Regions from separate parts of the Pseudoduganella sp. OTU4001 genome, predicted to be linked through region 2. Evidence: predicted binding sites of a transcription regulator. Region 2 holds the regulator's gene; each other region holds the start of a gene.
The links. The regulator FNR, encoded in region 2, switches genes on or off when oxygen is low (the NO sensors DNR and NnrR bind a similar motif). The targets are predictions, from matches to a motif close to TTGATNNNNATCAA.
Positions count from the first base shown of each region.

Region 1: the regulator FNR is predicted to act here: its motif matches at 2,883-2,896, upstream of AAHE99_RS22875 (universal stress protein).
Region 3: the regulator FNR is predicted to act here: its motif matches at 2,804-2,817, upstream of AAHE99_RS03240 (carbohydrate kinase).
Region 4: the regulator FNR is predicted to act here: its motif matches at 4,307-4,320, upstream of AAHE99_RS09465 (universal stress protein).

Region 1 is NZ_JASATG010000036.1:19,107-26,728, reverse strand. Features, by position in the region: gene AAHE99_RS22885 (chemotaxis protein CheA) at 1-1,808, opposite strand, end outside; gene AAHE99_RS22880 (protein phosphatase CheZ) at 1,808-2,638, opposite strand; gene AAHE99_RS22875 (universal stress protein) at 2,979-3,446, shown strand; gene AAHE99_RS22870 (response regulator transcription factor) at 3,525-4,169, shown strand; gene AAHE99_RS22865 (Crp/Fnr family transcriptional regulator) at 4,306-5,118, shown strand; gene hemP (hemin uptake protein HemP) at 5,233-5,421, shown strand; gene AAHE99_RS22855 (hypothetical protein) at 5,498-5,830, shown strand; gene AAHE99_RS22850 (DUF2325 domain-containing protein) at 5,838-7,013, shown strand; gene AAHE99_RS22845 (sulfite reductase subunit alpha) at 7,039-7,622, opposite strand, start outside.
Region 2 is NZ_JASATG010000020.1:75,341-82,962, forward strand. Features, by position in the region: gene AAHE99_RS17935 (cyanophycin metabolism-associated ABC transporter) at 1-1,157, shown strand, start outside; gene AAHE99_RS17940 (cyanophycin metabolism-associated DUF1854 family protein) at 1,150-1,614, shown strand; gene AAHE99_RS17945 (bacteriohemerythrin) at 1,692-2,078, shown strand; gene fnr (fumarate/nitrate reduction transcriptional regulator Fnr) at 2,139-2,912, opposite strand; gene AAHE99_RS17955 (response regulator transcription factor) at 3,015-3,650, opposite strand; gene AAHE99_RS17960 (ATP-binding response regulator) at 3,643-4,746, opposite strand; gene AAHE99_RS17965 (response regulator) at 4,743-5,156, opposite strand; gene AAHE99_RS17970 (sensor histidine kinase) at 5,153-6,640, opposite strand; gene AAHE99_RS17975 (TraR/DksA family transcriptional regulator) at 6,816-7,076, shown strand; gene AAHE99_RS17980 (hypothetical protein) at 7,073-7,528, opposite strand.
Region 3 is NZ_JASATG010000002.1:275,116-282,737, reverse strand. Features, by position in the region: gene AAHE99_RS03250 (LysR family transcriptional regulator) at 1-704, opposite strand, end outside; gene AAHE99_RS03245 (pseudouridine-5'-phosphate glycosidase) at 689-1,615, opposite strand; gene AAHE99_RS03240 (carbohydrate kinase) at 1,620-2,720, opposite strand; gene xapA (xanthosine phosphorylase) at 2,943-3,782, shown strand; gene AAHE99_RS03230 (phosphopentomutase) at 3,894-5,087, shown strand; gene deoC (deoxyribose-phosphate aldolase) at 5,084-6,046, shown strand; gene AAHE99_RS03220 (aldehyde dehydrogenase family protein) at 6,059-7,622, shown strand, end outside.
Region 4 is NZ_JASATG010000008.1:4,998-12,619, reverse strand. Features, by position in the region: gene AAHE99_RS09485 (sensor histidine kinase) at 1-1,122, shown strand, start outside; gene AAHE99_RS09480 (L,D-transpeptidase family protein) at 1,225-2,949, shown strand; gene AAHE99_RS09475 (cytochrome b/b6 domain-containing protein) at 2,960-3,598, shown strand; gene AAHE99_RS09470 (SagB/ThcOx family dehydrogenase) at 3,631-4,227, opposite strand; gene AAHE99_RS09465 (universal stress protein) at 4,381-5,220, shown strand; gene AAHE99_RS09460 (hypothetical protein) at 5,227-5,571, shown strand; gene AAHE99_RS09455 (formate/nitrite transporter family protein) at 5,561-6,394, opposite strand; gene AAHE99_RS09450 (efflux transporter outer membrane subunit) at 6,410-7,622, opposite strand, start outside.

The sequences.
Region 1 (7,622 bases), on a different contig from region 2:
CGCGCGGTGCCGGTAATACCGTCCACCGACAGCGCGGTCATCGGTTTAATGACCAGGTCGGCAGTACCGTCCACGGCTGCCACGGCCAGGATGTAAGGTTGCGGCGAGTTGATGACGATGCCCACGCGCTCCGAGCATGGCTCGTAGCCCAGCGCATCGGCCAGCGAACGCACCGGCAGCGGACGGCCCTGGTCCTTGAGGACCGGCGCGCCGCCTACTTCCATGAAGGTTTCCGGCAGCTCGACCACGCGCTCAACCACCGCCATCGGCAGCGCCAGCAGCGCGCCGGAGGTGGACACCAGCATGGTCGGCACGATCGACAGTTCGATCGGCAGGCGGATGGCGAACTTGGTGCCCTTGCCCAGCTGCGATTCGATGTGGATCGCACCGCGGTTCTTTTCCACGGCGGTCTTCACCACGTCCATGCCGACGCCGCGGCCGGACACCGAGGAAGCCACTTCCTTGGTCGAGAAGCCCGGCAGGAATACCAGCTGGTAGCACTCGTCGTCGGTCAGGTTGGCGGTCGGCGAGATCAGGCCTTTTTCGCCTGCCTTGCGCTTCAGCGCGGCCGGATCCATGCCCTTGCCATCGTCCTGCAGCACGATCATGACGGAGTTGGCCTCCTGCCATGCCTTCAGGGAGATGTAGGCTTTCGGCGGCTTGCCGATGGCCATGCGGGCTTCCGGCCCTTCCACGCCGTGGTCCAGCGCATTGCGCAGCATATGCACCAGCGGATCGTACAGGCTGTCCACCACTACGCGGTCGACTTCGGTCTCCGCACCTTCGATGGTCAGCTCGACTTCCTTGCCCAGGTCCTTCGCCAGTTCGCGCACCAGGCGCGGGAACTTCTGGAACAGGCGGCCGACCGGCTGCATGCGGGTCGCCAGGGTGGCGCGCTGCAGTTCGGTGGAGTAGCGCGACGCGCGTTCCAGGGTTTCGGTCAGGGCCGACATCAACGTCGCCGCCTGGCCTTCGAATTTGAATTGCTGCAGGCGTTCCAGCAGCACGGCAGCCTGGTTGGCGGCCTGCACCGATTCGCCTGCCACTTCCAGCAGCGCGTCCAGCTTGACGGCGTCGATACGGATCGATTCTTCCTTGGCCGGCGCGGAACTTGGCTTGGCTTCGCCGGCCGGGCGCTCGCGCGCTTCCGGTGCGGCGGCCGGCGCGGCTTGCGCCGGCGTGCCGGCAACTGCGGCGTGGGCTGCGGCGACGCCTTCGGCGCGCAGGTCCGCCACTTCGGCGGCCGAACGCACGTGGGTGCCAGGCGGCACTACGGCTTCATACATGCCTTCCCAATCCAGGCCGTCGGCCGATGGCGCGGCGGCGGGCGCAGCGCTGGCGGCCGGTGCGGCGGCAGCGGCTGGAGCGGCAGCAGCCGGCGCAGGTGCGGCGGCCGGCTTGGCCTTGCCCGCGGCGGAGCTGGCCTTGCCTTCGATCGCATCCTTCAGGATCGCTTCCAGGTCGGCCGGCATTGGCGCCAGCGCGTCCGGCGCGGTGCCGTTATTCAGGTCGGTCAGCTGGTCGGCCACGAAGCCGGAGGCCTGCAGTGCCGCCTCGATCGACAGCGGCGTGACCGGCGCGGCGCCGGTGCGCAGCGCGTCGAACAGGTTCTCAGTCAGGTGGCAGGCCGACACCAGCGCGCCCAGGTTCATGAAGCCCGCGCCACCCTTGATGGTGTGGAACGAGCGGAAAACTGCGTTCAGCGTTTCTTTGTTGTCGGGGTCACGTTCGAGGCGCAGCAAGTGCTCTTCGACGTTGACGGCCAGGTCCATGGCCTCGACAACGAACTCCTTGAGCATATCGTCCATTAGAACCCCAGGTCGGCAAGCAGGTCATCGACGCTGTCCTGATTCAGGGCTTCCGAAGGCACGGAAGGACCCGACATCAGCGACACCTCTTTCTGTGCGATCTTCTCGCGCACATCGGCCGGCGCATTGTCTTTCAGCAGCTGCGCCAGCTCGGTTTCGACCTTCTTGGTAATGGCTACGACCTTCTTGATCAGCTGGCCGGTGATGTCCTGGAAGTCCTGCGCCATCATGATTTCCAGCAGGCGCGCTTTTTCCGCTTCCGTTGCTTCCGACACCTTGGCGGCGAAGGCGCGCGAGTCGCCGGCCAGGGTCTTGAATTCTTCGATGCTCAGCTTGCCCGCGAACAGGGCTGCCCAGCGCTCTTCCATTTCTTTCGATTGCTTGGACAGCACTTCCTGTGCCGGCATGCCGTCGTCCAGCGTGTTCAGCACCTTGTTGGCGGCCTGCTCGGTCAGCGAGGCGACGTATTCCAGGCGGTCCTGGGCGTCCACGATCTGGGTCGACGCCTCGGTCAGCGCCTTGTCGTAGCCCAGTTCGCGCAGCGAATCGTGCAGCAGGCGCACGATGCCGCCCAGGCGCTCGAACATGCCGTGCTGGTCGCCGTCGGCGTGCTCGCCGCCTTCGGCCGGCGCCGCTGCGGCGGCCGGGGCTGCAGCGGCCGGAGCCTGTGCCTTATTGGCGGCCGCTACTTCGTTAAACAGGTCTTCCAGCTCGTCCGAATCATTGGTGTCGGGAGCTGCCGCCGGTGCTGCGGCTGGTGCAGGCGCACTGGCCCGTTGCGCGGATACTTCCTCAAATAATGCATCGAAATCATCAGCGGCGTCGGTCATAATTCCTGCTTCTCCATAATTTTCAAAAGTTCCTGCGGCCGAAAACCTGTCATATTTGACGCTCGGCAATAAATAACGCACTCACGCGAGTGTAACAGGGGCGATGCCCTCTGTTCAATCACTTAGGCGAAGCCTCCGGGTCTGGCAAGTGTACTGTTGTATTTGCGGACAGTGTGAAATACCTGCTGCAAGCCCCTGAAATCGCGGGTTTTTGCGTTACCTCAGATAACACCATGGCAGTTTCTTGATAAATATCAACTCTTTACACCAGAACAATACGGATAAACGGGGCTACAATGAAGGAAGGACAAGACTCTTTTAATAGTTAAAGGAGGCTGAGATGTACCGGAAAATCCTGATAACGACGGACGGCTCGGCCGTTTCCAGCAAGACCGCCTGTGCCGGGGTCGAGTTTGCCCAGCAGCTGGGCGCGGAAGTGCTGGCCTTGTTCGTGGCGCCGGAGTACCAGTACCCGATCTACGTGGAGATTATCCCGCCCAGCTATCCCAGCGAGGAAGAATACCGGGCGGCGATGCAGCGTGCCGGCAACGAGCACGTGCAATCCATCCTCGAGTCCTGCGCCCGGAAAGGGGTGCGCGCCGAAGGCATGACCGCCTTTGCCGAAAGTGCGGCGCTGAAGATCGTCGACGTGGCCAGCCAGTGCAGCTGCGACCTGATCTTCATCGGCTCGCACGGCCGCAGCGGCTGGGGCCAGCTGCTGCTGGGCAGCGTGACCAACAAGGTGCTGTCGCACGCCAAGATCCCGGTGCTGGTGCACCGGCTGATCAAAGACCCGCGCCCGGCGTGAGCTGCCTGGCGTAACCACTCGCGCCGGCGGTTTTGGCCGGCGTGGGGAGAGAAGTATTGTTAACTGTTTTGAGGAACTATGATTCGAATTGTCATCGCAGACGACCACACCATCATGCGCGAAGGCCTCAAGCGCATTCTCGACGGGGCCCCTGACATCGACATCGTAGGCGAAGCCATCGACGGCTTCGAAGTCCTCAGCCACATCCGCCAGGGCGGCTTTGACCTGCTGCTGCTTGACCTGTCCATGCCGGGCCGCAGCGGTGTCGACCTGATCCGCCAGATCAAGAGCGAATCCCCCAAGCTGTCCATCCTCATCCTCACCATGCACGAGGAAGAGCAGTATGCCGTGCGCGCCATCCGCGCCGGCGCCCAGGGCTACCTGACCAAGGAAAGCGCCGGCACCCAGCTGGTGGGCGCGATCCGCAAGGTGGCCTCCGGCCGCCCCTACATTTCCACCGAAGTGGCCGAGCAACTCGCGCTGAACATCATGCAGCCGGCGGAAACCCTGCTGCACAAACAGCTGTCGGACCGCGAATTCGAAGTGTTTTCGCTGCTGGTGTCGGGAAAATCCATCACCGAAATCGCCAACGGCCTGCACCTGAGCGTGAAAACCGTCAGCACCCACAAGACCCGCATCATGCAAAAGATGGGCATGGCCTCGCTCTCCGAAATGGTCCAGTACGCTGTGGCGCACAAGCTGTTGACGCCCTTCAAGGCCTGATTGGCAATATTAGCGTTAGGATAATTCCTACCCCTCCCCTCTCCCCTCCTACGGGCATATTCAGTAACGGCTGATATTTTTCCCACAACCACGTTGGCATACTGAAACCATTCCGTTTGGGAACCAGGAGATCAGCATGCTCTCAACGCAACCCGTGTCCCATGAGGCCGGCCGCCAGCGGCAAGGCCGCCTGTGGTCCAACCTGAAAGAAGTGTGCGACTTGCTGCACCTGCCGCCGATTTCGATCAATTCGGAAGAGCTGCTGTTCCAGCATGTGCAATTTAAGACCGGGCAGCGCGTGCACACCATCGGCCAGCCGTTCGACATGCTGTACGTGGTGAATTCCGGCTTCCTGAAAACCGTGCTGATCGATGAGTTCGGCAACGAACAGGTGCTGGCCTTCCCGATGAAGGGCGACCTGATGGGCGTGGACGGCATCCACAACAAAACCTACTCGTCGGAAGCGGTGGCCCTGTCCGATTGCGACCTGGTGCTGCTGCCGTTCAAGAAGCTGACCACGCTGGGCCGCACCCACGTGGAGCTGGAGAACATGATGTACGGCGTGATGAGCCGCGAGCTGGTGCGCGAGCAGGCCATGATCGGCATGCTCGGTGCGCTGAGCGCCGAGGCGCGCGTGGCGCGCTTCCTGGTCACGCTGTCGGACCGTTTTTCGCAGATGGGCTATTCGAGCAAGCTGTTCAACCTGCGCATGACGCGCCACGAGATCGGCAGCTATCTCGGCCTGACGCTGGAAACGGTCAGCCGCACCCTGTCGGCCTTTAATGAAATCGGCCTGATCAGCGTCGACCAGCGCACCATCGGCATCAAGGATGTCGACGCCCTGAAGTCGCTGCGCCGCCTGCCACCGTCGCGCACCCGCAGCAAGCTACCCGCGCGCGCCAAGGCTGCCGCCACCGAGGCCACCGTGCCTTTGCTGGCGACTTTGTAAAGAGTACTACTCACCCAGCTTTGGCCCGCTTCGGCGGGCCTTTTTTTATTTGACAAGTATTGGATGCGTGCGCATAATGCAAATGCGAATCATTCTTATTTAAGGAAAAAAACAATGCAAACATCCGCCGCCCTCAAACCTGACGCTGCACCCGCGCCGGCCGCGCCGCAAGCCAGCCAACCGGTGCGCCGCTTCACCACCGCCGGCCTGATGCAAGACCAGCGCGAAGTCGAAATTGAACACGCCGGCCGCATCTACCGTCTTCGCATCACGCAGTTGAACAAGCTGATCCTCACTGCCTGACGCCGTACCGCCCCCAATCGCCAGCCAGCCGCCCGACCTGCGGTAGCCAGCCACCCCGAACTCCTGGAGTGATTACATGGCTATCGACCACAACGACCCCATCTTCCGCACCGACACCGCCGCCGCGCGCCACCCGGAACTGATGCTGTCCGCCGTGCTGCACCTGATGTCGCACTACACCGCCAATGCAGCCGCCGACGGCGGCTGCGTCAAGCTGGCATCCGTCATCGAACGCCACCTGAAAGCACTATCCGCCCTGCCCGAACTCGCGCCCGTATTGCGCGCCACCTGCCAGCAGCTGTGCGAACAGTGGGCCGCCGTGGTCGAACAAGCCCGCCCGCCGCAGGAACGCGCCAGCTTCCTGGCCCGCCTGATAGGCCGCCCTCGTCCAACCCAGCTCGCCATCTGAGGCCGCCATGTGCGACAAGCACAGCGCCGCGTCTGAAGCGGCCGCCGAACCGGCGCGCCGCCGCCGCATCTGGGACCTGCCCCACACCTGCCACTGCCCGCTGGTTGGCGTCGGCCTGCCGCTGGGCGTGCTGCGCAAGATCGTCACCAAGGCCGTCGGTGGCAAGGTGCTGGCCGACGACTACGAAGTGCACGTCGGCGCCGTCAGCGAATGCGGCCAGCGCAACAAGATTTCCGAAGCGGTGCAGAAAGAGCTCGAGCGCCGCTACGCCGTGGTGATCCAGCGCTTCCGCAGCGCACGCGATGCCGCGGCGCTGGAAGCGCTGTGGGTTGCCGCCGTCGCCAGCGGCGACGTGCCGGGCCCCTTTTGGGCCGGCCTCAGCCACCCGCATTGCACGCCCGAACTGCAGGAACGCATGTGCCGCGACCTGCACATGATCCAGCACCAGGCCGGCGCCGCAACGCGCGCCGACATCCAGCGCCTGCAAGCGCTCGAGCAAGCCAACGCCGCCCTCGAACGCGAGCTAGCGCGCCTGCAACAGCGCAGCAGCGTGTGGCAAGCCGAACGCCACGCCGAGCAGCAGCAGCACGCCGCCACGGTCATGCAGCTGCGCGCCCAGCTGGTCGGCCGCGAAAGCGTGATCGCCTCGCAGCGCCAGCAGCTGGAAGAGCTGCACGCCGCCATCCCCGGCCTCGCCACGCGCGAACGGCTGGCGCGCCAGCTGGCCGATGCCGAACAGCGCGTGCACGAACTGCGCGCCGAAGCCAGCGCCGCACGTGCCGCGCTCGCCGCCGCCGAAGCACGCGCCGCAGCGGCTTTGCAACCCTCGCCCGCCATGCAGGCAGCCGCCAGCACCACGGCCCAGCGCATCACGTTGCACGGCGTGCTGGCCGAGCGCGTATTGTGCGTCGGCGGCCGCGCCGGCAATGTCGCCGGCTACCGCGCCGTGATTGAAGAAACCGGCGCCGAATTCCTGCACCATGACGGCGGCCTGGAAGACAACGTCGCCCGCCTGGAGAGCAGCATGGCCGCCGCCGACCTGGTGATTTGCCAGACCGCCTGCATCAGCCACAGCGCCTACTGGCGCGTAAAGGATTTCTGCAAGCGCCACCAAAAGCGCTGCATCTTCGTCGACAACCCCAGCATTACCACCCTCCAGCGCGAAATTCAGGGGCTTGCCTGACTGCAAAACAGGCAAGCCCCGAATCTCAATAGACATCGCGGCGGTAGCGGCCGGTGCTGGCCAGGTCGGCCATGAAGGCGCTGCCGAACACATGCGTCAGCACCCGGTCGACGCCGGCGGCCATGCCTTCCAGGCTGCCGCAGACGTAGATCGCGGCACCTTGCGCCACCCACTCGCGCAGCGCGTCGGCCTGGCGCAGCAGCACATCCTGCACATACTCCTTGCCCTGCGGGCCGCGCGACCATGCCAGGTCAAGGCGCGGCAGCAGGCCGGCGTGCTGCCAGGCTTCCAGCTCTTCGTGGTAGAAGGCGTCATGCGCCGGATCGCGTTCGCCGAACAGCAGCCAGTTGCGCGCCTGGCCGGCGGCGGCGCGCGCCTTGAGGTGGCCACGCAGGCCGGCAATGCCGCTGCCGTTGCCGATCAGGATCAGCGGGCGCTCGGCATTGTCCTCCAACCGGAAGCGGCGGTGCTCGCGCAGGCGCAGCCGTACCGTGGCGCCCTCTTCGGCTTGCTGGGTGAGCCAGCCGGATGCCAGGCCGTGGCTGCCGTCGCCATGCCGGTGCAGGCGCACCAGCAGGTGCACGCGGCCATCGGCCGGGATCGAGGCGA
Region 2 (7,622 bases):
CCGGCATCCGCGTGGTGAAGGCGTTTGCGCAGGAGACCCGCGAAGCGACCCGCTTCCGCACCGCCAACAAACACAATCTGGCCGTCAATGACAAGCTGAATAAGGTGTGGTCGCTGTTCTCGCCGACCGTGTCCTTCCTGACCGAGCTGGGTATCCTCGTGATTTACGTGTTCGGCATCTGGATGATTTCGAAGCACAACATCACCGTGGGTGTATTGAGCTCCTTCGTGCTGTATGCCAACCGCTTCTACGGCAAGCTGGATTCGATGAGCCGTATCGTGTCGGTGACGCAGAAATCGGCCTCCGCCGCCAAGCGTATTTTCGACATCCTGGACCACGTTTCGAGCGTGCCGGATCCGGCGCAGCCAGCCAAGGTGGAGAAGGTGCGCGGCGATATCACCCTGCGCGAAGTGGGCTTCCGCTACGGTAACCGCGCGGTGAACCGCGGCGTGAACCTGGAGATCAAGGCGGGCGAGATGATTGGCCTGGTCGGTCACTCCGGCTCCGGCAAGTCCACCCTGGTCAACCTGATCTGTCGCTTCTACGACGTGGCGGAAGGCGCGATCCTGCTGGATGGCGTGGATATCCGCAACTACGCCGTTTCCGACTACCGCAGCAATATCGGCCTCGTGTTGCAGGAGCCGTTCTTGTTCTTCGGCACCATCGCCGAGAACATCGCCTACGGCAAGCCGAATGCCACGCGCGAAGAAATCATGAAGGCAGCGCGCGCCGCGCACGCCCACGACTTCATCCTGCGCCTGCCGCAAGGCTATGACTCGATGGTGGGTGAGCGCGGCCAGGGCCTGTCGGGCGGTGAGCGCCAGCGTATCTCGATCGCGCGCGCCCTGCTGATCGACCCGCGCATCCTGATCCTGGACGAAGCGACTGCCTCGGTGGACTCCGAGACCGAAAAAGAAATCCAGAAGGCGCTGGACAACCTGGTTGCCGGCCGCACCACGATCGCGATTGCGCACCGCCTGTCCACGCTGCAGCGCGCCAACCGCCTGGTCGTGATGGACCGCGGCAAGGTGGTGGAAGAAGGCCCGCACGACGAGCTGATGGCCAAGGAAGGCGCCTATTACCGCCTGTACCAGGCGCAGGCACGTAACGTCGACACCGACATGGATGACAAAGCAAAGAGCCGTGAAGATGATTAATTTTAGTTTGAGCCGCGACAGCTTTGGGAAGCTGAACCTGATCGACGCCAACGGCGTGCTGCACGAGAACGTCTCGCCGGTGCGCGCGTTCCCCATCCAGGCGCCGGAAGAAGGCCTGTCGCTGGTGAACACCGACGGCAAGGAAGTGGCATGGCTGGACAAGATCTCCGACCTGTCGCCGGAGATGGCCGACATCGTGCGCGAAGAGCTGGCCGGCCGCGAGTTCATGCCCGAGATCAGCCGCATCATCGACGTCGGCAGCTACGCCTGCCCATCCACCTGGACGGTCGCCACCGACCGCGGCGAGACCAGTTTCGTGCTGCGCGGCGAAGAGGACATCCGCCGCATCGGCAGCGTGTCGCTGCTGGTCTCCGACAGCCACGGCATCCACTTCCTGATCCGTGACCAGTTCGCCCTCGACAAGCACAGCAAGCGCATCCTGGACCGCTTCATGTAAGCCAAATTTGATATGGATCATGTGCCGTTGGTATTGCTGGACGGCACAATGTCTCAACTGCAATTGCGGAGAGACGCATGGATTCGATTGTTTTTGGCCCCGACCTGGCACTGGGCATTCCTGTGATGGACCAGTCGCATCGCATCATCTTCGATTTGCTGCAGTCCATCGATGCCTTGCCGCGCCCGGCCTTTGAGGAAGCGTGCCATCAACTGGCAGAAGAGTTCGCCCAAGATCTGGCGGAAGAGAACCACTTGATGGAAGCGATCGGCTACCCCCTCGCTGCCACGCACCGTGCGGCCCATGACAGTCTGCTGGCCTCGCTCGACCAGGCGTGCTGCCTGCTGGCGGCTGGCGATGAGTCCTCTGCGCGCCGGATGGTGCGCGCCTTGCCGGACTGGGTGGAGGCGCACATCAACACCATGGATCTGGCCCTGGCCATCGCCGCCTCAAACCTCAAGTGAAAAAAAGGGGCAGCCGAAGCTGCCCCATACACCCCCTACAGGTGAGAAAGTGGTTGCTACTCAGGCGACGGCGAGCTCCTGCGCCATGCCGCCGGAAGACATCGCCTCCAGTTTGCTGCGGTCGAGAATGCGCAGGTCGCGGTTATTCAATACGATCGAACCGTCCTGGCGCAGGCGGGCCAGCTGGCGGCTGACGCTTTCCACGGTCAGGCCGAGGTAGCCGCCGATGTCTTCGCGCGACATGCGCAACTGGAAGCTGCTTGACGAGTAGCCGCGCTGGGCGTAGCGGCCGGCGAGGTTCAGCAGGAACATGGCCAGGCGCTGCTCGGCGCGCATATGGCTCAGGAACAGCATCACCGATTGCTCACGCTGGATCTCGCGGCTCATGGTGCGGTGGAATTGCTGCAGCAGCCCTGGGATCTGCATCACCAGTTCCTGCAGGCGGCTGAACGGAATCTCGCACACTTCGCTGTCCTCCAGCGCAACGGCGTTGCAGCTATGCTGGCCGGCGCCAATCGCTTCCATGCCCAGCAGGTCGCCGGCCATGTGGAAGCCGCCGATGGTCTGTTCGCCGCGCTGGTTCACCTGCACGGTCTTGAAGTGGCCGAAGCGCACCGCATACAGGCTGTGGAAGCTGTCGCCCGTCTGGTACAGCGGCTCGTCGCGCGATACGCGGCGGCGGCGGGCAATGATCTGGTCCAGGCGGGCGACGTCGTCTTCCGCCAGGCCCTGAGGCAAGCACAGGCGGTTAAAACTGCACAGCGAGCATTTGGCGGCGACTGGCGCGCAATTCTTGGTGGTGTTTGCAGGGGTGATGGGGATAACCGGGCTCATGGTGCTGCTCCTTGTGTTCGATGGAGTCAGTATCGCGTCCCGGCGCATTTCCCGGTATCAAGCTTCCTGTGTAGTTGATGTAGTGGTTCCCCTACAGTACATTCAGATCAGTCCGTGCTCCAGGGCGTAGCGGGTCAGCTCGGCATTGCTGGACATGCCCATTTTCTCGAGGATGCGGCTGCGGTACGTTGTCACAGTGTTAGGGCTCAGATGTAGTTTTTCCCCGATGCGCACCAGCGATTCGCCCTGCGCAATCAGCTTGAACACTTCCAGCTCGCGGTTGGAAAGCTCTTCATGGTCGCCGCTGGGGCCGCCACCCACCAGGGTTGCCAATTTTTCAAGCAATGCCGGGCTGACATGCTTGCCGCCTGCCGCCGCCTTGCGCACCGCTTCCACCAGGGTGGTGGTCGGAGCGTCCTTGGTGAGGTAGCCGGAGGCGCCGGACTTCAGGGCGCGCACGGCGTAAATCTCTTCCGAATAAGTGCTCAGGACCAGGACGGCCATGCGCGGGTACTCTGCACGCAGGGTTTTCAGCAAATCCAGCCCATTTTTGCCGGGCATTTTGATGTCGACCAGGGCCACGTCGAAGCTGCGCTCGGCCACCCGGGCCATGGCTTCGACGGCATTGCCCGCCTCGCCCTCCACGCTGATATCGGGCGCGGTGCCGAGCATCAGGCGCACGCCGTTGCGTGCTATGGCGTGGTCGTCGACCAGCAGTACGGTGATCTTGTCACCCATTCTTGTCCTCCAAAGGCAGGCGCAGTTGCAGGGTGGTGCCCTGCCCAGCCTTGCCGCTGATTGTCAGTTCGCCGGCGAAGCGGCGGGTACGTTCGTGCATGCCGAAAAGGCCCCAGGATTCGCGGTCGGACAGGCCGGCGCTTTCGATGCCCTTGCCGTCGTCTTCCACCCGCAGCACAACGCAGTCGCCGTCGCGGTCGACCAGCAGGCGCGCTTCACTGGCTTCGGCGTGGCGCACCACATTGGTCAGCGCTTCCTGTGCGACGCGGAACAGCATGGTGCTGCGCTCCGCATCCAGCTCCAATGCCGCCGCCTCGGGCGTGATATTGCAGCTGCATTGCAGGCCGCTGCGCTGGGCTACCTGCTCGGAATACCATTCCAGCGCAGGCCAGATGCCCAGCTGGTCCAGCACGCTGGGGCGCAGGTCGGTGATCACGCGGCGCACGGTCTCGATGGCGTCCTGCGCCAGCTTGGCGGCGTCCTTCAGCAGCGGGTCGGACTGCTCGCCGCCGCGTTCGATCGCCACGGAGATGTAGGCTTTGATCCCGGTCAGCAGGCCGCCCAGCTCGTCGTGGATCTCCTGCGCGATGCGGGTGCGTTCGTGCTCTTTCAGCTTCTCCTGGTAGGCGGCCAGCTCGCGCAACTCCTTCTGCGACTGGCGCAGCACGCGTTCGGCCTGCGATTTTTCCTCGATCAGGCGCTGCTCGCGCAGCAGGCGGTCAATCGCGCCGGCCAGAAAGTCGAGGTAGCGGCCGTCGCTGTCCTTCACCAGGTAGTCGCGCGCGCCGCGGCGCATGGCTTCCGCCGCCACGGTGGCGCTGTCGGCGCCGGTCAGCATCATCACGGGGATGGTTGGCTGCGGCTCGCCCTGGTCGGCGGCCAGCCGGGCCAGGAACTCCAGGCCGGTCAGGTCCGGCAGGTGGTAATCGAGCAGGATGCAGTCGGGCTTTTCGCGCAAGGCGATATCGAGGCCTTCCTGGCCGCTTTCCGCTTCCAGCAATTCGCAGCTGAAGCCCGGCGCCTGCGCGAACGCACGGCGGCAGGCAATCCGGTCGACGATATCGTCTTCGACGATCAGGACCCTCACCGCGTTCATGGCAGCTCGCTGATGGTCCAGTACAGGTTAATCGAGCGCACAACTTCGACAAACTGGCGGTAATCCACCGGCTTGGTCATGTAGCCGGCCACGCCCAGGTCGAAGCTGCGCATCTTGTCCTGCTGCTCTTCGGAGGTGGTGAGCACGATCACGGGAATGCGGCGCAGCAGCGGGTCCTGCTTGATATTCTGCAGGAATTCGATGCCGTTCATGATCGGCATATTCAGGTCCAGCAGGATAATGCACGGCTGCTCGCTGCCCGGCTCGCGCAGGTATTCCAGCGCGGCCTCGCCGTTTTCCATCGACACCACGCGGTTGCCGACATGGACCTCCTTCAGCGCGCGCAGGATGGTCATCACGTCGACCTGGTCGTCTTCAACCAGCAGGATAGGCTTGCTCGTATTATTCATGCTTTCTCTTTCTTCTTCGGGAGGGTGAAGTAGAAGGTTGTGCCTTTGCCCAGTTCGGACTCCAGCCATACCCTGCCCTGGTACATTTCTACAATCTTTTTCACCAGCGCCAGGCCGACGCCGGTGCTCTCCACGCGGTCGCGCGGGGCCAGGGTCTGGAACAGCTGGAAGATCCGTTCAAAGTGGCGTTCCGCGATGCCCGGACCGTTGTCGCGCACATGGAAGCGCCAGTGGCGGCCTTCGTCGGACCAGCCGACTTCGATCTCGCCCTGCGGCTTGTCCATGTACTTGACGGCGTTCGACACCAGGTTGTGGAACAGCTGCTGGATACGGGTCGGTTCGCCCGCCACGGTCGGCATGCCCGGCATGACGGTGACCTTGATGTGGGCCGGCGGCGCCAGCAGGTCCACCACCTCGGCCACCAGCTGGTCCAGCTTGACCGGCACCACGGCTTCCTTGATGCGGCCCACGCGCGAGTACTGCAGGATGCCGTCGATCAGCGCGCCCATGCGGTGGACGCGGTTGATCAGTAGCCGCATATGCTCCTTGCCTTCTTCGTTGAACTTGTCGGCGTAGTCGTGCGCCAGCCAGTCGGCCAGCGAGCCGATGCCGCGCAGCGGGGCTTTCAGGTCGTGCGAGACGACATAGGCGAAATTGGTCAGCTCCTCGTTGGCGCTGGTCAGTTCCTGCAGCAGCTGCTGCGCCTTTTCCTCGGCGTGCTTGCGCTCCGTGATGTCGCGTACCAGGCCGGTGAACATGCGGCGGCCCCCGAGCCACATCTCGGTGACCGCCAGGTCCATCGGGAACACGCTGCCGTCGCGGCGCAAGCCCTGCACTTCGCGGCCCTTGCCGATGATGCGCTTTTCGCCGGTATCCAGATAGTGGCGCAGGTAGCCGTCATGCGCGTCGCGGTGCGGGTTGGGCATCAGGATGGAAACGTTGCGGCCCAGGACTTCGGCCTCCGGATAGCCGAACATGCGCTCGGCGGCAGGGTTCACGCGCTCAATGATCCCATGCTCGTCGATGGTGATGATGGCGTCCACCGCCGTCTCGAAGATGGCGCGCATGCGCGCTTCGCTTTCCTGCAGCGCGCGTTCAGCTTGTTTGCGGGCGCTGATATCGTGGATGGTGGCCATGACCATCGGCTGCATATCCTTGTCGGGCAGCGGCGACAGGCTGACTTCGACCGGGAATTCGGTGCCGTCCTTGCGGGTGGCGAACAGCTCGACGCCGGCGCCCATGGCGCGCGGACGCGGATGCTCGAAGTAATTGCCGCGCAGGCCCACGTGGCCGTGGCGGAAGCGTTCGGGGATCAGGACTTCCAGCGCCTTGCCCTGCAACTCGCCGGCACCGTAGCCAAACAGGGTCTCCAGCGCTGGATTGACCAGGACCAGTTGCCCGTCCTTGTCGATGATCAGCATGGCGTCGGTGGCCGATGCCAGCAGCCATTGCAGGCTGCGCTCCGCAATCGTTGAATGTGTCAAAGCCGGGTCCTGGTGATTGTCAAATCCTGTCATCCTATGATTGTAGCGCTCCCTGCCGCAAGAGGCCAAACTTGCGGCGTGCATGAAAAGTCGGACAAACTTGACCTAGGTCAAGCGGTGCTGATGACGCGCCTCCGGATGCCCGCTAAAGTGGCTCCAAATGCGGAGACTAGCCATGCAGCCTGAAGAAATCGACCATTGGACCACTGTCTTGTGCCAGCGGCGCGAGACGCTGGCTGGTCGCGACCTAGCCGAAATCGCGGCCATCGATGGCGCGCTGGAGCGCCTGCAGGCTGGCACTTTTGGCCAGTGCCTGCGCTGTGGTGCAGCTATTTCGGCCGGACGCCTTCAGGCCCAGCCCAGCGCCGCCATGTGCCTGGACTGCCAGGAATGGCAGGAGCGCCAGCGCGGCTTCGTTTGCTTTACAGCGGTCTAGCGCCATCGTCTGCGGTACGGTTTGCAGGCCGGACCTTCGCTCTCGGCGCCGTTGCAGATATGGCGGCGGCATTCCACCGCTCCCGGCTCGCCAGGAAGCGGGCAACGTTTGAACACTTCCCAATAGAGCAGCGGCTCGCGCGCCAGTTTGCGGCGGTTAGGCGCTTTGGCCTTCACGCGCGCCATCGCTTTGCGGGAAGGCGTTGCGTTCTGCTTTGCGACGGACGCCGCACGGAGCCGCGGTGCGGGACGCGCCGCCACGCGCGGGGGTGGTGCCGGCACGGCGTTTGGCGCGATGTCGGGGGCTGGGGCAGACGCCTCGGCCGCCGCTGGTGCAGGCGCTGGCTCAGGCGCTGGCGCTGGCGCTGGCACTAACGCCACCGCCGGCTGGGGCGCCGCCTGCTCAACTACGGGCGGCAACGTACCGGCCACTGCCGCCATATCCCGTTCCATCCCCACCCGCTGCACGAGCAGCACCGCCCCTACGGCCAGTCCCGCGAGGAGCGCGCCGCACGCCATCCAGAATACCGGACCACCCCGCGCACCC
Region 3 (7,622 bases), on a different contig from region 2:
GTCTGCGGCTCATGCGCTTCCTGGAAAATCTCCGGCTGGAAGCCAGCATTCACGCAGCACTGGATCAGGTAGCGCGGGAAGGCCGACTTGTCGAGAGCCAGCGTCAGCATCGGCTCGTCGGCAATATCCATCAGCTCAATCGCATCCATCTTCGCCAGCGGGTGATGTTCATTCACCGCTACGCACACGTTCTCGCGGAAGCACAGCTCCTGCTTCAGGTTATCGCGCCGCAGTTCATCGTCATCCAGCTTCGGCTCACGCCAGAAGCCGACGTCGATCTGTTTGGCGCGCAGCGCGTCGTACTGCACCGTCGGACCGGATTCGTGGATGGTCCACGTTACGCGCGGATACTTGCTCTGGAACTCTTCCAGCATGGAGGGAATCGGTCCCCACATCGCCGAGCCCACGATACCCACGCGCAGGCGGCCCACTTCGCCGCGGTCGATCTGGCGCACGGTGTCGATGGTCATGCGCATCTTCGCCAGCAGGTCGGAGGCCTCCTGCATCAGCGCCTTGCCGGCCACGGTCAATTCGAAGGTGCGGGTGGTGCGGGCGAACAGCTTTACGCCCAGCTCCGCCTCCAGCTTCATGATCTGCTGCGACAGCGGCGGCTGCGAGATGTGCAGGCGTTCGGCCGCGCGGCTGAAGCTCTTCTCTTCAGCCACGGCGAGGAAGTACTTTAACTGTTTCAGGTCGATGGACATGGATGCTCCTGCAGCGCACGCGCCAGGGCGGCGCCGACACGCGCGTTGTTCTTAACCAGTGCGATATTCGTCATCAGGCTGCGGCCTTCGGTCAGGGTCTTGATGCGGGCCAGCAGGAACGGCGTCACCTTCTTGCCGGTGACGCCGTTCTGCTCCGCTTCCTGCAGCGCGCGCACCGTGATGGCGTCGATTTCTTCCTTCGGCATGGCGTCCGCCACGGGCACCGGTGCCGACACGACGACGCCGCCATTCAGGCCCAGCGCCCACTTGGTGGAAATGAAGGAGGCCTGTTCAACCGCCGTATCCAGCTGGAAGTCGGCATTGAAGCCGCTCTCGCGGGTAAAGAAAGCCGGGAAGCCTGGTTGGCCAACCGACACCACCGGTACGCCGTGCGTCTCCAGGTATTCCAGCGTCAGGCCGATATCGAGGATCGACTTCACGCCTGCGCACACCACGGCTACGTTGGTCTGCGCCAGCTCCTGCAGGTCAGCCGAGATATCCATGCTGGTCTCGGCGCCGCGGTGCACGCCGCCGATGCCGCCGGTGACGAATACCTTGATGCCCGCCAGATGCGCGCAGATCATGGTCGCGGCCACCGTGGTGGCGCCCAGTTTGCCCTGCGACAGCACGTAGGCCAGGTCGCGGCGGGACACCTTGATCGCGTCCGGCGAGTTGCCCAGTTCTTCCAGCTGCGCATCGGTCAGGCCGATGCAGATCTTGCCGCCGATGATGGCGATAGTGGCCGGCACCGCGCCCGCGTCGCGGATGATCTGTTCAACCTCGCGTGCGGTCTGCACGTTTTGCGGGTAAGGCATGCCGTGCGAAATGATGGTCGATTCCAGCGCCACGATCGGCTTGCCGGTGGCCTGCGCATTGGCGACTTCCGGCGAGAGGGACAGGAAATGGTGCATGGTTTTACTCCTCGATTTGTGCAGCTGCGAGCACGTCGGCGCTCAGCTCGGGCGATACGGTGTGGGGGCTGGCCAGCGTAATGGCGGCGGCTTTCAAACCGCGCTCGCAGGCCAGGGTCAGATATCCAGGGTCTTGCAGCAGCGACCAGACCACGGCGGCCGAGAAGGCATCGCCGGCGCCGGTCACGTCGACCACTTGCGCGTCGTGCGCAGGCTGCCAGTGCAGGGCTTCGCCCAGGGTGTGATAGACGCCGCTGGCGCCGCAGGTGACGATGATGTCCTGCGCACCGTCGGCTTGCAGCTCGTGGCAGGCCGCCTGCACATCGGCTTCGGTCGGCAGGGCGCGGCCGGCGCGGGTTTCCAATTCGCCGCGGTTCAGGATCAGCAGCGACAGGCCGTTCAAGTCCTTCGGCAGGCGCGCCATCTTCGGCTGCGACACGGCGACCACCACCAGCGGCACGCCGGATGCGTGGGCATCGGCCAGCAGCATGGCCACCGATTCCAGCGGCAGGTTCAGGTCCGCCACCACCATGCCGGCGGAATTGCGCTGCGGCTGGCGGCTGGCGACCCAACCGGGTGTAAGCTGGTCGAAAATGGCCATATCGGCCAGCGCCACCACCATTTCGCCGGAAGCGTCCAGCACGGCGGTATAGGTGCCGCTGCCGATGCCGTTGACCTGCAAGCTGCCTTCCATGCCGATGCCGGCCGCTTCCACCTGGGCGCGCAGGGCGCGGCCGGAGGAGTCGTCGCCGAGGGCGGTCAGCAGGGAGCAGGGCAGGCCGAGCTGGGCCAGGTTGGCGGCGATATTGCGTGCCACGCCGCCAAAACTTTCCTCAGCGCAAGCCGGGTTGGAGGTGGCCATTTGCAGGGGGGCGTGCGGGCGCAGTTTGCGGTCGAGGCAGGCGGCGCCGATGCACAGCACAGTGCGTTCATTGCGCAACACATAGGCGCGGCCCAGCAGCTTGCGCTCGCGGATCAGGCTGGCGATATGGCCGGCCACGGCAGAACGCGACAGGGCGAGCTGCTCCGCCAGCTCTTGCTGGGAAATAAAGGGGTTGGCGCGGATCAGCTCGTACAGCTGTTCCTTGCGGGAGAGATCGCTCACGAAAAGCTCGCTATAAACATTTGTTTGCGATGCTAAACATTTGTCCGATGTGTGTCAAACGGAAGTCGCTCCTATAATAAACCTAGATTTATATCTAGAGCATATAAATAATAAAGAAAAATGGTATTTGCCATACATATAGACCATGATGCATAGTGTCGTGGTACGTTCAGAGGCCTGTTCTGGCCAGCTCACCTAAAGATTAGAAAAACGAGGAACTTCATGTCTTCCAATACCCCATTCCAGGCAGCCGCCATCATCCGTGCCCGTATGCCGGCCAATTTCCAGCCACGCGTGGCGATGATCCTGGGCTCCGGCCTGGGCGTGCTGGCTGAACAGATGTCCGATGCCGTGTCGATCAGCTTTGACGAGCTGCCAGGCTTCCCGATCTCCACCGTGCACGGCCATGCTGGCCAGCTGGTGATGGGTACGCTGGCAGGTGTGCAGGTGGTGTGCCTGAAGGGCCGCGGCCACTTCTACGAAGGCTACGGTCCTGCGGTGATGACTTCCGCTGTGCGCACCATCAAGCTGCTGGGCTGCGAGATGCTGTTCGTGACCAATGCGGCAGGTTCGCTGCGCACCGAGTGCGACGCTGGTTCGCTGGTGGCGCTGAACGACCATATCAACTTCCTGCCAGGTACCCCGATGGTGGGCCCGAACGACGAACGTTTCGGTCCGCGCTTCTTCTCGATGGCCAATGCCTACGATGCGGACCTGCGCAAGCTGCTGCAAGCTACCGCTGCCGACAAGTCGATCACCCTGCATGAAGGCGTGTACATCGCGTACCCAGGCCCGAACTTCGAGACTCCGGCGGAAATCCGCGCGTTCAAGACCCTGGGGGCTGACGTGGTCGGTATGTCGGTGGTGCCGGAAGTGGTGTCGGCGCGCCACTGCGGTTTGAAGGTGGTGGGCGTTTCCGTCATTACCAACCTGGCTGAAGGCCTGTCGCCGTTCCCGCTGTCGCATGAGCAGACCCTGAAGTACGCTGCGATTGGTGCGGAATCGCTGATCAAGCTGATCCTGGCGTTCCTGGAGAACGTGGCCAAGACGCCTAAGGCTTAAACCGGTAAACCTGGGTCAGGCACAAGTGCCTGACCCGCATACGTGACCGCCGCCGGCCGGGTCTGACCCTTGGGTCAGACCCAGATTTCCGGGTTTGATAGAGAGGCACCCATGTCCCGCGCATTTATCCTGTTGTTAGACTCCTTCGGCCTCGGCGCAACGCCGGATGCCGTCAAATACGGCGACCAGGCCTGCAACACCTTTGGCAGCATCGCCAAATGGGCGGCCAGCGAAGGCAAGCCGATGTCCCTGCCCACCATGGAAAAACTCGGCCTGGCCGCTGCCGCGCACACTGCGTGCGGCGAGTGGGCCGCCGGCTTTAACCAGCGCGAGGGCTTCACCGGCGCCTACGGTGCGGCGCGCGAGCAATCCACCGGCAAGGACACCCAATCCGGCCACTGGGAAATCGCCGGCGTGCCGGTGCTGTTCGACTGGGGCTACTTCCCGAAAGAATTCCCGTCGTTCCCGAAAGAGCTGACCGACAAGCTGCAGGAACTGACCGGCGTGCCGGGCTTCCTGGGCAACTGCCACGCTTCGGGCACCACCATCATCAATGAGCTGGGCGACGAGCACGTCGCGACCGGCAAGCCTATCCTGTACACCTCCGCCGACTCCGTGCTGCAGATCGCATGCCACGAGGAGCACTTTGGCCTGGAGCGCCTGTACGATATGTGCGAAAAAGCGTATGAGCTGGTCAAGCCATACAACATCGGCCGCATCATCGCCCGTCCATTCCTGGGCGCGAACGGCGACTACAAGCGCACCGCCAACCGCCATGACTACGCCGTGCCGCCAAGCGCGCCCACCCTGCTGGACCACGTGAAGAACGAAGGCGGCGAGGTGATCGCACTGGGCAAGATCAGCGATATCTACGCGGCGCAAGGCGTGAGCCGCGTGCTGAAAGGCCCGGACAATATGGCGCTGTTCGACAAGCTGCTGGAAGTGCAGCGCGAAGCGGGCGACAAGTCGCTGACCTTCGTCAACTTCGTCGACTTCGACATGCATTTCGGCCACCGCCGCGATGTCGCCGGCTACTCCAACGCGCTGCACGAAATGGATGCGCGCCTGCCGGAATTCATCGCCAACCTGAAGGATGGCGACCTGTGCGTGATCACCGCCGACCACGGCTGCGATCCAACCGCGCCAGGCTCCGACCATACCCGTGAACATATTCCTGTGCTGTTCTTCGGCCCGAACGTCAAGCCGCAGTCGCTTGGTATCTCGGAGACGTTCTCCGACATCGGCCAGACCATCGCGCATCACCTGGGCGTGAAACCTCTTTCCAACGGAACCAACCTCCTATGACCACCATCGAGAACTTCAAGCGCAACGAGGCTATCGGCCTCGATTTGGGCTGGCTGAATCACATCCACGTGAACAAGGCCGCCGCGGACCGCCGCGCAGCGTCGCTGGCCAACCGCCGCACCGTCAAGAAAGAGTACCAGGCTGCCTGGCTGGTGAAGGCGATCGAACTGATCGACCTGACCACCCTGGCCGGCGATGACACCCCGGGCCGCGTCGAGCGCCTGTGCATGAAGGCCATGCGCCCGCTGCGCCAGGACCTGGTGGAGGCGCTGGGCCTGCAGGACCGCAAGCTGATGACCGGCGCGGTCTGCGTGTACCACGAAATGATCCAGCACGCCGACGCCGTGCTGAAGGGCCGCCTGCCTATCGCGGCAGTGTCGACCGGCTTCCCGGCTGGCCTGACCAGCATGGAAACCAAGGTGCGCGAAGTTGAACTGTCGGTGGCCGCCGGCGCCAAAGAGATCGACATCGTGATCACCCGCCAGCACGTCCTGACCGGCAACTGGCAAGCGCTGTACGATGAAATGCTGGCTTACCGCAAGGCTTGCGGCGAAGCGCACGTGAAGGCCATCCTGGCAACCGGCGACCTGGTGACGCTGGAAAACGTGGCGAAGGCATCGTGGGTCTGCATGATGGCAGGCGCCGATTTCATCAAGACCTCGACCGGCAAGGAAGGCGTCAACGCCACCATCCCAGTGTCGCTGGTGATGGTGCGCGCGATCCGCGAATACTACGAGCGTACCGGCTTCAAGGTGGGCTACAAGCCTGCGGGCGGCGTGGGCACTGCAAAGGCCGCGCTGCAGTACATGACCGTGATGAAGGAAGAGCTGGGCAATGAATGGCTGGAGCCGCACCTGTTCCGTATCGGTGCTTCCTCGCTGCTGACCGACATCGAGCGCCAGCTGGAGCACCACGTGACCGGCGCTTACTCCGCCGCCCATCGCCACGCGCAACCATAAGAAGACACCGCCATGCCAACTATTAACGAGATCCTCAACACCATGGACTACGGCCCTGCACCAGAAAGCCAGAAAGAAGCGCAAGCGTGGCTGGAGCAGCGCTCCCGCAAATTCGGCCTGTTTATCGACAACCAGTGGACCGAGCCTGGCGAAACCTTCGCCTGCTATAACCCGGCTGACGGTTCGCAACTGGCTGAACTGACCCAGGCGACTGCTGTCGACGTGGCGCGTGCCGTCACCGCTGCGCGCAAGGCGCTGCCGGGCTGGCAGGCACTGGGCGGCCATGGCCGCGCCAAGATCATGTACGCGATCGCACGCCTGATGCAAAAGCACGCGCGCCTGTTCGCCGTGCTGGAAACCCTGGACAACGGCAAGACCATCCGCGAAACCCGCGACGCCGACCTGCCGCTGGTGGCGCGCCACTTCTACTACCACGCTGGCTGGGCCCAGCTGCTGGACGAAGAATTCCCGGGCCACCGCGCCGTGGGCGTGGTCGGCCAGATCGTGCCGTGGAACTTCCCGCTGCTGATGCTGGCATGGAAGATCGCTCCTGCGCTGGCCGCCGGTAACACCATCGTCTTCAAGCCGGCTGAATTCACGCCGCTGACCGCGATGCTGTTCGCCGATATCTGCGTGCAGGCTGGCGTGCCGGCCGGCGTTGTGAACATCGTGACCGGCGACGGCCGCACTGGTGAAGCCATCGTCGGCCACCAGGGCATCGACAAGCTGGCCTTTACCGGTTCCACCGAAGTGGGCCGCATCATCCGCGAAGCCACCGCCGGCACCGGCAAGAAGCTGTCGCTGGAACTGGGCGGCAAGTCGCCGTTCATCGTCTTCGAAGACGCCGACCTGGATGCGGCGGTGGAAGGCCTGGTCGATTCGATCTGGTTCAACCAGGGCCAGGTTTGCTGCGCCGGTTCGCGCCTGCTGGTGCAGGAATCCGTGCAGGAGCGCTTCCTGAAGAAGCTGAAAGCGCGCATGGACAACCTGCGCCTGGGTTCCCCGCTGGACAAGTCGATGGACATCGGCGCCCTGGTGGACCCGATCCAGCGTCAGCGCATCGCCGGCCTGGTGGATTCCGCCCGCGCCGAAGGCTGCGAGGTGTACCAGCCAGCCGGCTGCGAACTGCCAGCCGCCGGCTCGTGGTTCCCGCCAACCCTGATCACCGGCGCCTCGACTTCCGCCGCCGTGGCGCAGGCTGAAATCTTTGGCCCGGTGCTGGTGGCGATGAGCTTCCGTACTCCGGCTGAAGCGGTTCAGCTGGCCAACAACACCGTGTACGGCCTGGCTTCCTGCGTGTGGACCGAGAACATCTCGCTGGCGCTGGATATGGCGCCGCAGATCAAGGCTGGCGTGGTGTGGATTAACACCGCCAACCAGTTCGACGCCGCTTGCGGTTTCGGCGGCTACAAGGAATCCGGCTACGGCCGTGAAGGCGGCCGCGAAGGCATGTTCGAGTACCTGGTGCCAGTGTCGGAAGATGCGCGTCCAGCAGCTCCTACCTTCAAGAAGCCAGCCAAGCCGGATGGCGAGTTCACTCCACCGGCTGACCCGTTCGCAGTGGACCGTACCGCCA
Region 4 (7,622 bases), on a different contig from region 2:
CACCGTTATGAAACCAAGATCGCATTCCAGGTTTGGAGCAGTGACGGCGTGTTGCTGGCCAAGTCCGCATCCGCGCCGACCTCGGCACTGGCGCCGCTACGTGCCGGTTATTCCGAAAACCATACGGATGGCGCCGACTGGCAAGTGTTTACTCTGCAGTCCGGCAAGGTCTGGGTTTTGACTGCCGAGAAAGACGAAGTGCGGCAGGAAATGTCGAATGATATCGGCAAATCCATCCTGGTGCCGCTGGCCGTGGGCGGCGTGTTGATGCTAGCTGCCGTCAACTTCCTGATCCTGCACAACATGCGCCCGCTGTCCGAACTGGCGGCGCGCATCGCGGCACGCGAGCCGGAATCGCTGGAACCCGTGATCCTGCCGGAGACTCCGCTGGAGATGGCGCCTATCGTCATCGAGTTGAACCACCTGCTCGACCGGATACGAGCAGCGTTCGAGCGCGAGCAACGCTTCCTCAATGCGGCGGCCCACGAAATTCGAACCCCGATCGCAGCCGTGCAGCTGCACCTGGAAAATGCCCAGCGCGCCGCCACGCCCGAGCAGCGTGCGTCATCGCTGGCGCAGGCTATGGCCGGTGCCCGCCGCACCAGCAAGCTGGCCGAACAACTGCTTACCCTGAGCCGGATCGCGGCCCGCGGCGACCAGATGGAAATGCAAAGCCAGTCCCTGCAAGCGCTCTGCTGCGACGTCATCGGCATCATGGAGCCGCTGCTGGACCAGCGCGGCCAAAACATCGGCCTGGAAGTGGTGGAGGATTGCCAGGTCTGGGGCGATCCCACCCAGTTGCGGCGCTTGCTGCAGAACCTTGTCGATAACGCCTCCCAGCACGGCGCCCCCCACGGGGAGATCACGGTGACCTTGTCGCGCTGGGAGGATTGCGCCCTGCTCGACGTGGCAAACGATGGCATGCCGATTCCGGAGAACGAAATCGGCAAACTGTTCACCCCTTATTACCGTCTGCCTGGCGCCGCTCCGGGCGGCCACGGCCTGGGCCTGGCAATTGTGCAGGAAATCGTTGCCATGCACCATGGAAAGGTCGAGATCCGGCGCAAAGCGGACGGCCAGGGCACCGTCGTGCGCCTGCGCCTGCCCCTGGCGAAGACTTGACCACGTACCGGCGCATCCATCGGTTTTGATCCAGATCATGGCCTGCTTTCAATGCTTTGGCTAACGTCCTGCCATACGAATTGAAATCATGAGCCTCGACCTATGCCTTTCGGTAAGATCGCCTCAATCATGGTGTTCGGCGGCTGCCTCCTGCTCAGGCCCGCTGCTTCCCAGGCTGGCGACAGCCATCCCGCCCCCACGATAAGCAGCCTGCTCAGCACCTATGCGCTCGAAACGCAAACAGCGGACGATCGCGCCAGCCGCAACCGGGCGATGGTCCGGCGCTTTTATGCGGGCAATGGCGATCGTCCGGCCTGGGCCGATAAGCGTTTTGTGGCGGCGGAACTACTGCATCAGCTGGCCGACGCCGAACGCTATGGGCTGCGGGCGGATGGCTACCTGGTGCCGCCGCCACCCGCCGGCGAGGCAGCCCAGTCGCCCGACTGGCCGGCCGGTTTCGACCTCGCGCTGACTGCTGCCGCATTGCGTTTCCTGTCGGACCTGCACTTTGGCCGTTCTGCCCCAGACTTCAAATGGTATGGCGGCAGCCGCGAGCCAGACGATTTCGACCCGGTCGAGCACCTCAGGCAAGCCCTGGCGCAAGGGACTTTTGCTCCGGCAATCACGGCCGCCGAGCCCAGGCTGGCGCTCTACGCGCGCGTGAAACAGACTCTGGCAAACTACCGTGAACTGGCACGGAGGCACGGGCAATGGGCGCCATTGCCGCCGCAACCGGCCCCGCCAGCGTCCAGCAAGCTCCTGCTGTATAGCGGTGTTGCCGCGCTATGGCAGCGCCTGGCACTGCTGGGCGACCTGGAGGAAAGTGCTGCCGCCGCCGATGCAGGAATGTCCAGTGCGGCGCTGGAGGCCGGACTTAAGCATTTCCAGGCCCGGCACGGGCTGACGCCTGACGGCATCCTGGGCCCAGCGACCATGTCGGCGCTTGCCATTCCGCTTGCCGATCGCGTCCGGCAGCTCGAACTGACGCTGGAGCGCCTGCGGTGGATGCCTGGATTGCCGCCTGGCCAACTGATCGTCGTCAACGTGCCATCGTACCGGCTATGGGCCTTCGACACCAAGTCGCCGCCAGGCAGCGTGGAAGCCGACATGCGTGTGATCGTCGGGAATGCCGCCCGCACACCTACCCCCCTCCTGATCGCGCAGCTGCGCTACCTGGAGTTCAATCCGGCCTGGAACGTCCCACGCAGCATTGAAGTCGAGGAGTTGATCCCGAAGCTGGCGCGCGATCCTGCGCTGCTTTACAAAGAGGATTTCGAGCTCGTCCCGCGCGAGCGCGCCGCCAGCAATGCTGCCGGGTCGCCACTGGCCTTGCTGCGGTCGGGCGCGATGCGGCTCCGGCAGCGGCCGGGCCCGCGCAATCCTTTGGGTCCGGTGAAGTTTGGAATGCCAAACCCGCAGAATATCTATCTCCACGGCACGTCCGCGAAGGAACTATTTGCCCGGACGCGGCGCGACCTCAGCCACGGCTGCATCCGGCTCGAACACCCAGAGGAGCTGGCGACATTTGTGCTTCGCAACGAGGGGCAGTGGGACCGGGCCAGCGTGCTGGCGGCCATGGAACCCGGGCCCAGCAGAACCGTCACGCTCAGAACGCCGATCCCGGTGGTCCTTCTGTATGCGACCGCCCTCACCGACCGGCAAGGACGCGCAATATTCCTGCTCGACACTTACGGACTCGATAAAAAGCTCGCCCGCGCATTAGTAGCCGAGGCGGTTGACACAGGTCATGGATTTCCCCAGGGGGCAGCCATAGGATGGCCCCATCAACCAACACCGCGTGCGGTGAAAGCTGCACCTCACTCCTGAGGGAGGCCCTATGCAAACGATAAAGGCAACGCCTGGGCATAGCCAGGCCGAGATCGACGTCTGGGATGCTCCGACCCGCGTCCTGCATTGGCTCATGGTGCTATGCTTCGCTGGCGCCTACCTGACGTCCGAAGGGCGAATCTGGCGCGCGCTACACGTCACATTCGGCTATACCATGGCAGGTCTGCTTGTGTTTCGCGTCATCTGGGGCATCATCGGAACGCGCTACGCGCGGTTTACCAACTTCGTCCGCGCACCCGCTGCCGCCTGGGCTTACCTGCGCTCCCTGTTGACGCGGCATCCACAGCACTTTGCCGGTCATAACCCGGCCGGCGGCCTGGCTATCATTGCATTGCTCGCCACTGGTGCCGCTGTCACGTTGAGCGGCTGGGTTGCGCTCCAGGAATCCAGCAAGGACCTCTGGGAGGATGTCCACGAAACTTTCGCCAACCTGATGCTTGCCCTCGTCCTGCTCCACGTCGCTGCGGTCGTCTTCAGCAGTTGGCTGCACCACGAAAACCTGGTCGCATCGATGATCCACGGCCGAAAAGCCGGCCCCGCCGGCACCGGCATACGGCATCTTTACCGTAGTATCGGCGTGCTGTTGCTGCTCGCGGTTGCTGGCTTCTGGTACTTGCGCTGGCGATGATTCGCGGCGCAGCCCTTGCGCGTGCGGTGGCATCAGCGCGCCATCCGGCGCACCGGCAGGCCGACTGCCTGTGCCAGCAAGGGGCGCTGGCTGTCGCGCAACGCCATCACATTCCGCAGCGCGCCGGGGTCGGCAATCACCCGGAGGTCCGTCACCAACCCTTCCGCGGCGCACATCAACGTAACATTCTGGCTGCAGCTGCCGGCGCACATCGCCGCCGTCAGCTCTTGCTGTTTCCTTTCCAGCTCTGTCCCTCCGTCGATGTCGGCAACATACAGCAAGCTGATGGGGGCGGAGCATGCGCTACCGGCCCCGGCCAGGAACTTGCGCACATCGCGGCGCACCACATGCCGCAGGAAGCCGGTGTCGGCGTCAAAGCGATACAGCCCGTCAAGGGCCGCGACATACACCGCAATGCTGAGTGGTATGGCCCACCACCCGTGGCTCGCCCATAACAGCCGGGACAACTGGTATTGCGAGAGGGGTTGCGCGGACACGCCCTCGCCATTCCGCTGGCCCAGAAGGCCCAACAGAACTTTCACTGGCTCGCCCAGGCCGGCCTCGGTGCCAAGCGCACGCCAATCTATCAATCTGCAGTTGGTGGTGCTATCCACGGTGATCGCCATCATCTATCTCCCCGACACGACAACTGCCCTCCCAGCGCAGCCGGTATTGCGCCATGGTGCGCCCGGAACGCCGTGGCAGTATTTGATCTGGGTCATGGTTTTACCTCGGTGCAGCGCCCACACTCTCCTGTATCTCGTGCCCAACCTGCGGAGGCAATGATGTTCAAGACGATTATCGTACATGTCAGCCCGGCCTCCGGCATGCCTGCAACGTTTGGCACAGCCGCCAGTCTGGCCATAAGCCATGGCGCCCATCTGGTTGGCACCGCCGTCAGCGGCGTGGCCGAAATGAACTACCTGTTGGCGGCAGGTGCCCCGGTGGCCATCATGCCCACCTTCGATCTCGATGCCCTGCGCAAGGATGCGCAGCAGCAGCTGGACACGTTCGCGCACCAGTGCGAAGCGGCCGGCGTGCCATCCTGGGAAACACGCCTGCTGGAAACGACGGCAGCCGACGCACTGCTTCTGCAATCACGCTATTGCGACCTGGTGGTGGCGGGCAATCAGGACGTCGCGCAGTACGGGCTGCTGGCGCCGACGCGATTACCGGGCCACCTCGTCACCCAATGCGTGCGGCCCGTGCTGCTGGTGCCACCCAAGCACCATGCCAAGGACAATTTCAGCAAGATCATGATTGCATGGAATGGCAGCGCCGGCGCCAGCCGCGCGCTCGCATTCGCCATGCCGTTGCTGCTGAGGGCTGCGCAACTGACTATTGTTCTCTGCAACCCGGCCGATGAACGGATCGACATGGGCGCGGAACCCGGGGCCGACCTGGCCACCTACCTGGCGCGCCACCACCGCAACGTCAACGTAGTCAATCTCGATACCGTCCAGCAAACCAGTACTGCCTTATGTGAAATGGCAGAGCGGCGGCACTTTGACCTGGTGGTGGCCGGCGCCTACGGCCATAGCCGCCTGCATGACTGGGTGGTCGGCAGCACCACTGGCGGCCTGATCGAGAAGTGTCCGGTTCCACTGCTGATGACGCAGTAAGGCGCAATGAACGCACGCGATGACGATGCCGGCACTGGCAGCCTGGTGCTGGTCGCGAACGAAATCCAGCTTTTGCTGGCTGAGGAGCGCACGGCGCTCTCGCTGCTGCGTACCGGCATCACAGTCTTTGCCCTGCCGCTGTCGGCGCTGGGGCTGCTGATCGCCACTTCCGGCAGCTACCAGTTCCGTGACGTGGCCCTGCTGCTTTTGCCCTTGCTGATCCTGAGCGCGGCGCTGGTCGCGTTGGGCGTCTATCTGGTCGTGCGCGGCCTAGTCGTGGTGCACCGATGCGAGCGCCGGATCGACGCGATCAAAGGCCGGCACAAAGACCTGGCCCACCTCATGGATTGACGTTCTTCGCAGGCTGGGCGCCGGCTGCTGCCGGGCCACGGTAGATGAAGCGATAGACCAGGCCGACCAGCAAGGCGCCCCCCACCAGGTTGCCCGCCAGTACCGGCAGCAGGTTGCCCATCACCGCGGACCAGCCCAGCGCTCCGCCCGGTGCCTGAAGCAGCAAGGCCATGGGCAACAGGTACAGGTTGGCCACGCTGTGTTCAAAGCCCGCCGCCACGAAGGCGGAGACCGGGAACACGACGGCCACCGCCTTGTCCGCCACGCTGCGGCCGGCCATCGCCATCCATACGGCAAGGCACACCAGCGCGTTGCACAACACCCCCAGCAGGAACGCACGCAGCGGGCCCAGCGCGACTTTTGCTTGCGCGACCCGCAGGTACTCCGCCGCGATGGCGCCGCCCTGCATGTCCGGATGCCCGGACCAGTACACCAGCAGCGCCAGGCCACCGGCTCCGGCGGCATTGCCCGCCAAAACGACGCCCCAGTTACGCAGCAATTCAGCGCCGCTGATACGACGCTCGGCCCATGCCATCACCAGCAGATTATTGCCGGTGAAGAGCTCCGCGCCGGCCACCACGACCAGCAGCAGACCGAGCGAGAAAGACAGCCCGGCCATGACCAGCCGGATCGCTATGCTGAGGCCATGATCGGCCCGCACCAGGACACTGTACAGGGCGCCCAAGCCTATAAAAGCGCCGCCCAGCACAGCCAGCATGAACAATGCGCGCACCGGCAGCCTGGCTTTCGCCACACCGGTCTGTTCGATCCGCTGTGCGATCTCGCCCGGCGTATAGGCATCCATGCCAAAGATTTCCGCCATCTCTGCCTCCCGCTCTCAGGGCGTATCGCTTGGCTGCCAGCCGCCACCCAGCGCCTTGTACAAGCGCACGTGGGCGGTGCTGTGCGCCACCTCCGCCAGCACCAGCGCATCCTCGCTTTGCAGCAGCGTGGCATGGCTGCCCAGTACCGCATCCACCACCACCTTGCCATCGACATAGGCCAGCAGCGCCAGGTTCGCGGCATTGCCGGCAATCTCGGCCGCCGCCCTTAGCGCCTTCCTGCGTTCGCGCGCCGCCGCGAGATCGACCAGCGCATCCTCCACATCACGCAGGGCAGCCAGCACCGCCGTGTGATAAGCCGCATAGCTTTCCTGAACCGCAGCCTGCCCGGCGGCGACACGCGCCCGTCCGGCCCCGCCGTCGAACGCGATGCCGCTGATCGCACCGAATAGTCCCCGCAGCATGCTGCCGCTGCCGCCAAAACCGATGCCGTGCAAGCCGATGCTGCCCTCCAGCCGCACTACCGGCTTGCGTGCGGCGTCGGCCTGCCCCAAGCGGGCCAACGCCACGTCGACCTGCGCCGCCGCGGCGCGCACGTCGGGACGCTGGCGCAGCGTATCGGCCGGCAGGCTCATAGCCAGCCCTTCCGGCGCCTGGGGTACCGCTGCGCCAGCCGTGAGCGGTGTTGCCAATGCGCCGGGCGCGCCGCCGCAAAGCAGGGCCAGGCTGTGTTCCAGCTGCGCGCGGCTGGCCCGCCAGCGTGGCAACTCAGCCATGGACAGGGCCAGCGCGGCACGCGCGCGGTCGCGGTCCAACCCGGCGTCCTCATTGGTTCGCTGAGCAGCCAGCAAGGTCAGGATCAACTGACGCTTGACATGTATATCGGCCAACGCCTCGCGCTGCTGGACGCCGCGCAACTCGATATAGGTCAACGCGACTTCGGCTGCCACACTCACCTGCCCATCGGCGAGCGTCAAGGCCTCCGCGTGCAGCGCCGCGGCGCTTGCGGCGAGGCCCGCTTTCCGGTAGCCGTAGAGATCAGGCTCCCAGCTGGCATCGAGCCCGGCACTATAGCTGCTCTGACTGGCAAAGCCCCGCTGCCGTAGGTTTTCGGCCGAGGCGCTGGCACTGACCTGGGTCGACAGCCCGGCGCCGGCCAGGTCGCGCAGCGCCCGCGCCTGCTGCAAACGGGCTGAGGCTAGCGCGAGCGAGGTATTGCGCGCCAACGCCTGGTCGACCAGCGCCGTCAATTGCGGGTCATCAAAACGC